2 regions of the Streptomyces sp. NPDC002564 genome follow, and region 1 is predicted to be linked to the other one. Evidence: riboswitches for the same ligand, from Rfam matches in the RefSeq annotation. Region 1 holds a riboswitch; the other holds the start of a gene.
What was found. A riboswitch is a leader RNA that binds a small molecule or an ion and turns the genes downstream of it on or off. The one in region 1 is predicted to bind cobalamin.
Positions count from the first base shown of each region.

Region 2: linked by a shared signal. The riboswitch ahead of ACFYXE_RS34260 (ABC transporter substrate-binding protein) and the one ahead of ACFYXE_RS10030 (CoA-acylating methylmalonate-semialdehyde dehydrogenase) in region 1 are both predicted to bind cobalamin.

Region 1 is NZ_JBIARE010000002.1:851,303-855,489, forward strand. Features, by position in the region: gene ACFYXE_RS10015 (VOC family protein) at 1-129, opposite strand, end outside; gene ACFYXE_RS10020 (GntR family transcriptional regulator) at 298-981, shown strand; gene ACFYXE_RS10025 (SCO0607 family lipoprotein) at 1,063-1,392, shown strand; cobalamin riboswitch at 1,522-1,701, shown strand; gene ACFYXE_RS10030 (CoA-acylating methylmalonate-semialdehyde dehydrogenase) at 1,912-3,411, shown strand; gene ACFYXE_RS10035 (acyl-CoA dehydrogenase family protein) at 3,417-4,187, shown strand, end outside.
Region 2 is NZ_JBIARE010000014.1:136,382-140,568, forward strand. Features, by position in the region: gene ACFYXE_RS34245 (DUF2017 domain-containing protein) at 1-77, shown strand, start outside; gene ACFYXE_RS34250 (amino acid permease) at 458-1,951, shown strand; gene ACFYXE_RS34255 (M67 family metallopeptidase) at 2,044-2,466, shown strand; cobalamin riboswitch at 2,430-2,593, shown strand; gene ACFYXE_RS34260 (ABC transporter substrate-binding protein) at 2,638-3,609, shown strand; gene ACFYXE_RS34265 (FecCD family ABC transporter permease) at 3,720-4,187, shown strand, end outside.

The sequences.
Region 1 (4,187 bases):
CACCCAGGTCTCCGCACTGCGGCCCTGCTCCAGGCCGAGCACCTCGCCGTAGAAGAGGCGCGCGGCGGCCAGGTCGTCGACCGGCACGGCCAGGTGGAACCGGGGGATTGCGGACTCCGTATCGCTCATGGTCGGCACTGCCCTTCCGTGCGGGGCGGCCGGGGAGCCGCCCGGTGCGAATGGCCCGACTGCCGGTGTGCCCGCAGTCGGTGACCCCATGAAGACATCCGGTGTCTCCATGCGGATATTAGGAGATAGGTCGCATGTTAACATTGTCGGCCCCGGGAGGAGCACGACATGAACGAGCTGGGGCAGGTGGCGCCCGCGCGGCGCCGGGGGCTTGCCGACGAGGTGGCGGACCGGATCCGGGAGGCCATCTTCAGCGGGGCCTACGCCCCGGGCGCGCAACTGCGCGAGGTGGAACTGTCGGTGGCGATGGACGTGAGCCGCGGCCCCGTGCGGGAGGCGCTGCGGCTCCTCGAGCGGGAGGGCCTCGTCCACTGCGCGTGGCATCGCGGCACGACGGTGACCGCGCTGACCCCCGATGACGTCGCCGAACTCGACAGTCTGCGCGGCGCGTTGGAGGACCTGGCCGTGGAGCGGATCGTCGCGCGCGCCTCGCAGGAGGACCTCGCCCGGCTGGACCGGAGCGCCGAGTTGATGGAACGGGCCGCCGACGCGCACGACTTGGTCCGGCGCGACATCGAGTTCCACGATGCCGTCTTCGCCGCCGGCGGGCACCGGCGCCTGGTCGAGGCGTGGGAGGGCATCCGCTGTCAGGTCCACCTGTTCCTGCTGACCCGGATCGGGCACAGTTCCCAGGGGTACCTCGACCGCGTGCCGCGTGAACATCGTGACCTCGTCGCCGCCCTGCGCACCCGCGATGCCGACATCGCGCGCGAGCGCTTCGCCGCGCACCGCCGACGCGCCGTCGACGTGGTCCTGGACGGCGAATCGGGTACCTCGACCACGGTCGGCTGAGTATCCGTACTCATGATCGTTCCTCGCGGGTCGCGGAGGCTGGTCCCCTCAGCCGACGAGAGGGAGCCAACCGTGCGCAGCATCATCCGAGTCAGCCCGGCAGGACGAGCCACCGGGAACCGTCGTGCGCGGTCCGTGGTGGGCCTCGCGCTCGCGGGCGTGAGCGCCGCCGCCGTGCTGACCGGGTGCTCCATGCAGGACGCGGTCTGCGGGGGCGAGGAGTACCCGATCCTGCTGGTGGGGAGCAGCGGTTCCGCCTGCCACCCCAAGGGCGAGGAGCCGCCGAAGGGGTACGCCCGTTACCCGGAGGGCAAGGTCCCCGAGCACGTCGGGGACAAGTGGGACACGTACTGGAACGACCACACGCTCGACAAGAACGGCAAGATCATCAAGCTGAAGGACGGTCAGTGAGGGGCTAGGCACCTCGCGGCGGCCCGCTCCGCGCCACCCTGTGTGTCCCCGTCCGGCCCGGGCGTCACCGGGCCGCAAGTGGGTGGCGTGAAAGACGGGGGTGGACTTACTAGGACGTCCAACTATATGTTCGTGACCAGAGCCCGCGGTGCAGGGAAGCCGGTGTGAATCCGGCGCGGTCCCGCCACTGTGACCGGGGAGTGCGTTCTCGCGAGTGATACGCCACTGACGGACAAGTCCCGTCGGGAAGGCGGGAGAACGCGCGCTGATCCGGGAGTCAGGATACCGGCCGCGGGGTGTTCCGTGTTGTCCACGAGGATGGAGCAGACACGCATGGCACCGGTCCGTACCCACGACCCAGGTGATCCGGCGAAGCGAGCGACGGCCCGCGCCGACGCCCGACTCCACGACGGCTCTTAGGCCTTCGCGTCCCACGACAGACCCGCCCGCGCCCCTCACCCGGTGGCGTCGTCGGCCTGCCGTGCCATCCCCGGACTCACCTGACGAGAGCAGGCTCTCATGGTCCGTGAACTGACACACTTCATCGGCGGCAAGCACGTGAGCGGCGCCTCCGGGCTCTTCGCCGACGTGTACGACCCCAACTCCGGCTCCGTGCAGGCACAGGTGCCGCTCGCCGGGCGGGCGGAGACGGAGGCGGCGATCGCCGACGCCGAGTCCGCCCAGCGCGCCTGGGGCGAGTGGAACCCGCAGCGCCGCGCCCGCGTGCTGCTGCGCTTCCTCCAACTCGTCGAGGGCGAGCGGGACGAGCTGGCCCGGCTGCTCTCCTGCGAACACGGCAAGACCGTCGCCGACGCCCACGGCGACCTGCAACGCGGCCTGGAGGTCGTGGAGTTCGCCGCCGGTATCCCGCACCTGCTCAAGGGCGAGTTCACCGACAACGCGGGCACCGGCATCGATGTGCACTCCCTGCGCGTGCCGCTCGGCGTCACCGCGGGCATCACCCCCTTCAACTTCCCCGCGATGATCCCGCTGTGGAAGGCGGCGCCCGCACTGGCCTGCGGAAACGCCTTCGTCCTCAAGCCGTCCGAGCGCGCCCCCTCGGTGCCGCTCCGGCTCGCCGAGCTGTTCGTCGAGGCGGGCCTGCCGCCCGGCGTGCTCAATGTCGTCAACGGCGGCAAGGAGAGCGTCGACACGCTCCTGGAGGACCCGCGCGTACAGGCGCTCGGCTTCGTCGGCTCCACGCCGATCGCCGCGCACATCTACGCCACCGCCGCGGCGCACGGCAAACGCGCCCAGTGCTTCGGCGGCGCCAAGAACCACATGATCGTGATGCCCGACGCCGACCTCGACCAGGCCGTGGACGCCCTGATCGGCGCCGGATACGGCTCGGCGGGCGAGCGCTGCATGGCCATCTCCGTCGCCGTCCCCGTCGGCGAGGAGACCGCCGACGCCCTCGTCGCCCGCCTCAAGGAGCGCGTCGCCGAGCTGCGCATCGGCCGCTCCGACGACCCGGCGGCGGACTTCGGCCCGCTGGTGAGCCGCGAGGCCCTCGACCGGGTCCGCCGCTACGTGGACATCGGCGTCAACGAAGGTGCCGAACTCGTCGTCGACGGGCGTGACTTCACCCTGCCCGGCCACGAGAACGGCTTCTTCGCCGGAGCGACCCTCTTCGACCGCGTCTCGCCGCGCATGCGGATCTACCGCGAGGAGATCTTCGGCCCGGTCCTGTGCGTGGCCCGCGCGGCGGACTACGAGGCCGCCCTGCGGCTGCCCACCGAGCACCCCTACGGCAACGGCGTCGCGATCTTCACCAGGGACGGCGACACCGCCCGCGACTTCACCCGCCGCGTCGGCGCCGGCATGGTCGGCGTGAACGTGCCGATCCCGGTACCCGTCGCCTACCACACCTTCGGCGGCTGGAAGCGGTCCGGGTTCGGCGACCTCAACCAGCACGGCCCCGACGCCGTCCGCTTCTACACCCGCACCAAGACCGTCACCTCGCGCTGGCCCTCCGGGACCAGGGAAGGCGCGAACTTCACCATCCCGACGATGGGATGAGCGCGATGACACCGACCGCCACCACCCTCACCAAGGACCAGCTCGCGCTCACCGAGGTCACCCTCGACTTCGCCGACGAACACCTCGCGCCGCACGCCGTCGCCTGGGACCGGGACAAGCACTTCCCCGTCGACGTGCTGCGCAAGGCCGCCGAACTGGGCCTCGGCGGCGTCTACGTACGGGAGGAGCACGGCGGTTCGGGGCTCGGCCGCGCCGACGGCACCCTCGTCTTCGAGGCCCTGGCCACCGGCTGCCCCTCCATCGCCGGCTACCTCTCCATCCACAACATGGTCGCCTGGATGATCGACCGGTACGGCGACGCGGCACAGCGCGCCCGCTGGCTGCCGGGACTGTGCAGCGCCGCCGCCCTCGGCAGCTACTGCCTCACCGAGCCCGGCGCCGGATCGGACGCCGCGGCCCTGCGCACCCGCGCCGAACGCGACGGCGACAGCTATGTGCTGACCGGCGTCAAACAGTTCATCTCGGGCGCGGGCGCCTCGCAGGTGTACGTCGTCATGGCCCGCACCGGAGAGGACGGCCCCGGCGGCATCTCGGCGTTCGTCGTCGAACGGGACGACGAAGGCCTCTCCTTCGGCGCCGACGAACGCAAGATGGGCTGGAACGCCCAGCCCACCCGTCAGGTCGTCCTCGACGGCGTGCGGATCCCCGCCGACCGCAGGCTCGGCGCCGAGGGCGACGGGTTCCGCATCGCCATGAACGGCCTCAACGGCGGCCGGCTCGGCATCGCGGCCTGCTCGCTGGGCGGCGCCCAGAGC
Region 2 (4,187 bases), on a different contig from region 1:
CCCGCAAGCCGATGGTGATGGCCTACCTCTGGCTCGGCGGACTGCAGGAGACGCTGGTCGGGACGTTGCTGGGCTGAGCCGCCGCGGCGCCGCGAAATTCGGTGCAGGGGGCACCGAATATTGTTGTATCGGACAATTTCCGGCCCCCGGAGAGCCTGTTCGCTCAGCGGATGCTCAAATCCGGATAACGATCGAGTCACTTCATTGCCCGGCTTTATGGCGTCAAGGGCATTTTGTCCGCTTCTCCCTGTGGGCTGCGCCACAGATGGCTTGTTCCCTCACTATTGCCACCGTGATAAATCTTCACGACCGCTCGGTGACGCCACCCATGTCGCCGAGGGCGCTTCAGCCGGCAGACCGCCGGTAGCACTCCATCCATATCCGGGGGGATCAGGACCTGATCCGCAGCCACAACGCAGATGTGCGGGCGCGGATCAGCATGGAGAAAGGCGTCACCATGACCTCAGTGCAGGTCGAAGAGCACCACGACGAGCACGGCAATGGGGTCGTGCAGGGCTCGTCCGGCGAGGGCGAGGGCTATCAGCGCGGGCTCGGGGCCCGGCAGATCCAGATGATCGCGATCGGCGGTGCCATCGGCACCGGCCTGTTCCTCGGCGCGGGCAAGGCCATCCACAAGGCCGGACCCAGCCTCATCCTGGCGTACGCCATCGCGGGCCTCGTCATCTTCTTCATCATGCGGGCGCTCGGCGAGCTCCTCATGTACCGGCCCGTGTCCGGCTCCTTCTCGGAGTACGCACGCGAGTTCATGGGCCCGTTCTTCGGATTCGTGACCGGCTGGACGTACTGGCTCTTCTGGGTCGTCACCGGCATCACCGAAGTGACCGCGGCCGCCCAGTACATGCAGTACTGGACCCACGACTCCTTCCCGCAATGGGCCTACGCGCTGGTCTTCACGGTCATCCTGTACGGCGCGAACCTCATCTCCGTGAAGCTCTTCGGCGAGCTGGAGTTCTGGTTCTCGATGGTCAAGGTCACCGCGATCATCGGCATGATCCTGATCTGCGTCGGCATCCTCACCATCGGCTTCTCCGACGCCGGTGACACCGCCTCGGTGACCCACCTGTGGAACGACGGCGGCTTCTTCCCCAACGGCATCGGCTCCACGCTGATGACCCTGCAGATCGTGATGTTCGCCTTCCTCGCCGTCGAGCTCGTCGGCGTCACCGCGGGCGAGTCCAAGGACCCGAAGACCGTCCTGCCCAAGGCCATCAACACCGTGCCGTGGCGCATCGCCGTCTTCTACGTCGGCGCGCTGATCATGATCCTGTCGGTCGTGCCGTGGACCTCCTTCAAGCCCGGCGTCTCGCCGTTCGTGAAGGCCTTCGAGGAGATGGGGCTCGGCGTCGGCGCCGCCATCGTGAACTTCGTGGTCCTCACCGCCGCGCTCTCCTCCTGCAACTCCGGCATGTACTCCACCGGCCGCATGCTGCGCGACCTGGCGCTCAACGGCCAGGGCCCGAAGTTCTTCACCAAGCTCACGAAGAACGGCCTGCCGCTGATCGGCACCACGGTCTCCGCCGCGTTCATGCTGGTCGGCGTCTGGATCAACTACCAGTGGCCGGGCGAGGCGTTCAACTACGTCGTCTCCTTCGCGACCATCTCCGGCATGTGGGCCTGGATCATGATCCTGTGCTGCCAGATCCGCTACCGCCGCAAGGCCGACCGCGGCGAGCTGCCGCAGTCCACCTTCCGGGCGCCCGGAGCCCCGTACACCAGCTGGTTCGCCCTGCTCTTCATCGGCATGGTCATCGTGATGATGGGCGTCGACAAGGACGCGCGGATCTCGCTGTACGCGGCCCCGGTCTGGGCGGCGATCCTCACCGTCTCCTACCTGGTCCTCAAGAGCCGCAACCCGCAGGCCGCGGCCTTCAGCAAGCGCAAGGTGACGGCTGACCGGGCCGACCGGGCCGACCAGGCCGACCGGCACTGACACCGGCGCTCCCCGGAGCGCACCGTCCGGCATGCGGGCCCGCGCGTACCACACTTCGGTACGCGCGGGCCCCTCTGCTTATCCTGACTGCCATGCTGACCATCACCCAGGCCCTCCACGACCAGATCGTCGCGCACGCGCGCCAGGACCACCCCGACGAGGCCTGTGGCGTGGTCGCGGGCCCCGAGGGCACCGGCCGCCCCGAGCGGTTCATCCCCATGCTGAACGCCGCGCGCTCGCCCACGTTCTACGAGTTCGACTCGGGTGACCTGCTCAAGCTGTACCGCGAGATGGACGACCGCGACGAGGAGCCGGTGATCGTCTACCACTCGCACACGGCGACCGAGGCCTACCCCTCGCGCACCGACATCACCTACGCCAACGAGCCCGGCGCGCACTACGTCCTGGTCTCCACCGCGGACACCGACGACGCGGGCCCCTTCCAGTTCCGCTCCTACCGGATCGTGGACGGCGAGGTCACCGAGGAAGAGGTGCAGGTCGTCCAGGCATACTGAGCCCGACCACCTTCGAGGCGGCAGGAGCCAGGAAGCCGGTGCGAACCCGGCACGGTCCCGCCACTGTGACCCCACCCCTCCACCGGGGCGGGGGAGTCAGGAACTGACCTGCCGCCTTATCTCCACGCAACGCAGGGGACGCGGAAATCCCCTGGAGGAGGCAGCTCAGCCATGTCCCGCCGTCCCACCGGCATACGCGCGCTCGCCGCGGCCGCCCTGCTCGTCCCGCTCGCCGCGTGCTCCTCGTCCGACGGCGAGGCCGGCACCGGGCCCGCCGCCCGGGCCGCCGGATTCCCGTACACCGTCACCAACTGCGGCGTGAAGACGACGTACGAGGCACCCCCGAAGCGCGCCGTGCCCATGAACCAGCACGCCACCGAAGTGCTGCTCGAACTCGGCCTCAAGGACCGCATCGCCGGGACCGCCTACCTCGACGACCAGGTCCTGCCGCGGTACGAGAAGGCCTACAAGTCCCTCCCGGTGATCGCCAAGGAGTACCCCTCCTACGAGAAGCTGCTCTCCGTCGACCCCGACTACGTCTACGGCGGCTACGCCAGCGCCTTCCTCGCCGGCGACGGCCGCAGCCGCGCCGCGCTCGCCAAGTCCGGCATCCACAGCCGCCTCAACGTCGAGGGCTGCGCCAAGCGCCCGGTCTCCATGGACGACGTCTACCGCGAGGTCCGCGAGGTCGGCTCCACCTTCGGGGTGCGCGACCGCGCCGACCGCTGGGTCAAGGGCGCCCAGCGCGAACTGGCCGCCACCGCCGCGCGGGCCAAGGACAAGAAGCCCCGCGCCGTCTTCGTCTACGACAGCGGCGACAAGACCGCGTTCACCGCCGGCGGCCGCGGCATCGGCAACGACATCATCGAGCGGGCGGGCGGCCGCAACGTCTTCGGCGACGTCGACAAGTCCTTCAGCGACGCGTCCTGGGAGAAGGTCGTCGAGCGCAGGCCCGAGACCATCCTGATCCTCGACTACGGCGCCACCACGGTCGAACAGAAGAAGAAGCGCCTCCTGCAGGACCCGGTCCTCCAGGACGTCCCCGCCGTCAAGAACAAGAGCTTCGCGGTATTGCGCCTCTCGGACGTGGTCACCGGCGTACGAGCACCCGAGGCGGTGCGGAAGCTGGCGGCCCAGCTGTGAGGACGACGCCCGTCCGGCGACCGGGGACGAGCCCGCAGGAGGACCGACGACCGGGGACGAGCCCGCAGGAGGACCGACGACCGGGCACCCGCGGACGCCGGCTCACCGTCCTGGCGGTCCTCACGGCCGCCCTCGCGGCAGCGATCCTCGCCGGGCTCGCCCTCGGCTCCGTCCGCATCCCGCCCGGGGACGTCGTCGAGATCCTGACCGGCCGCGCCGGCCCCTCCCCGTTCCGCACGATCGTGCTGGACGTGCGGCTGCCGAGGGTCGTCCTCGGCGCCACCGTCGGCGCCGGACTCGCCGTCATCGGCACCGTCCTGCAAGCCCTCGTCCGCAACCCCCTCGCCGACCCGTTCCTGCTCGGCGTCTCCTCGGGCGCCTCCGTCGGCGCGGTCTGCGCGATCGTGCTCGGCGGCGTCTTCGGCCTCGGCGCGGCCCTGTCCACCACCGTCACGATCCCGGCCGCCTCCTTCGCGGGCGCCCTCGTCTCGCTGGTCGTCGTCTACGCGCTCGCCCGAGGCGGCGGCGGCAGCTTCGCCACCGGGCGCCTGATCCTCGCGGGCGTCGCCGTCTCGTAC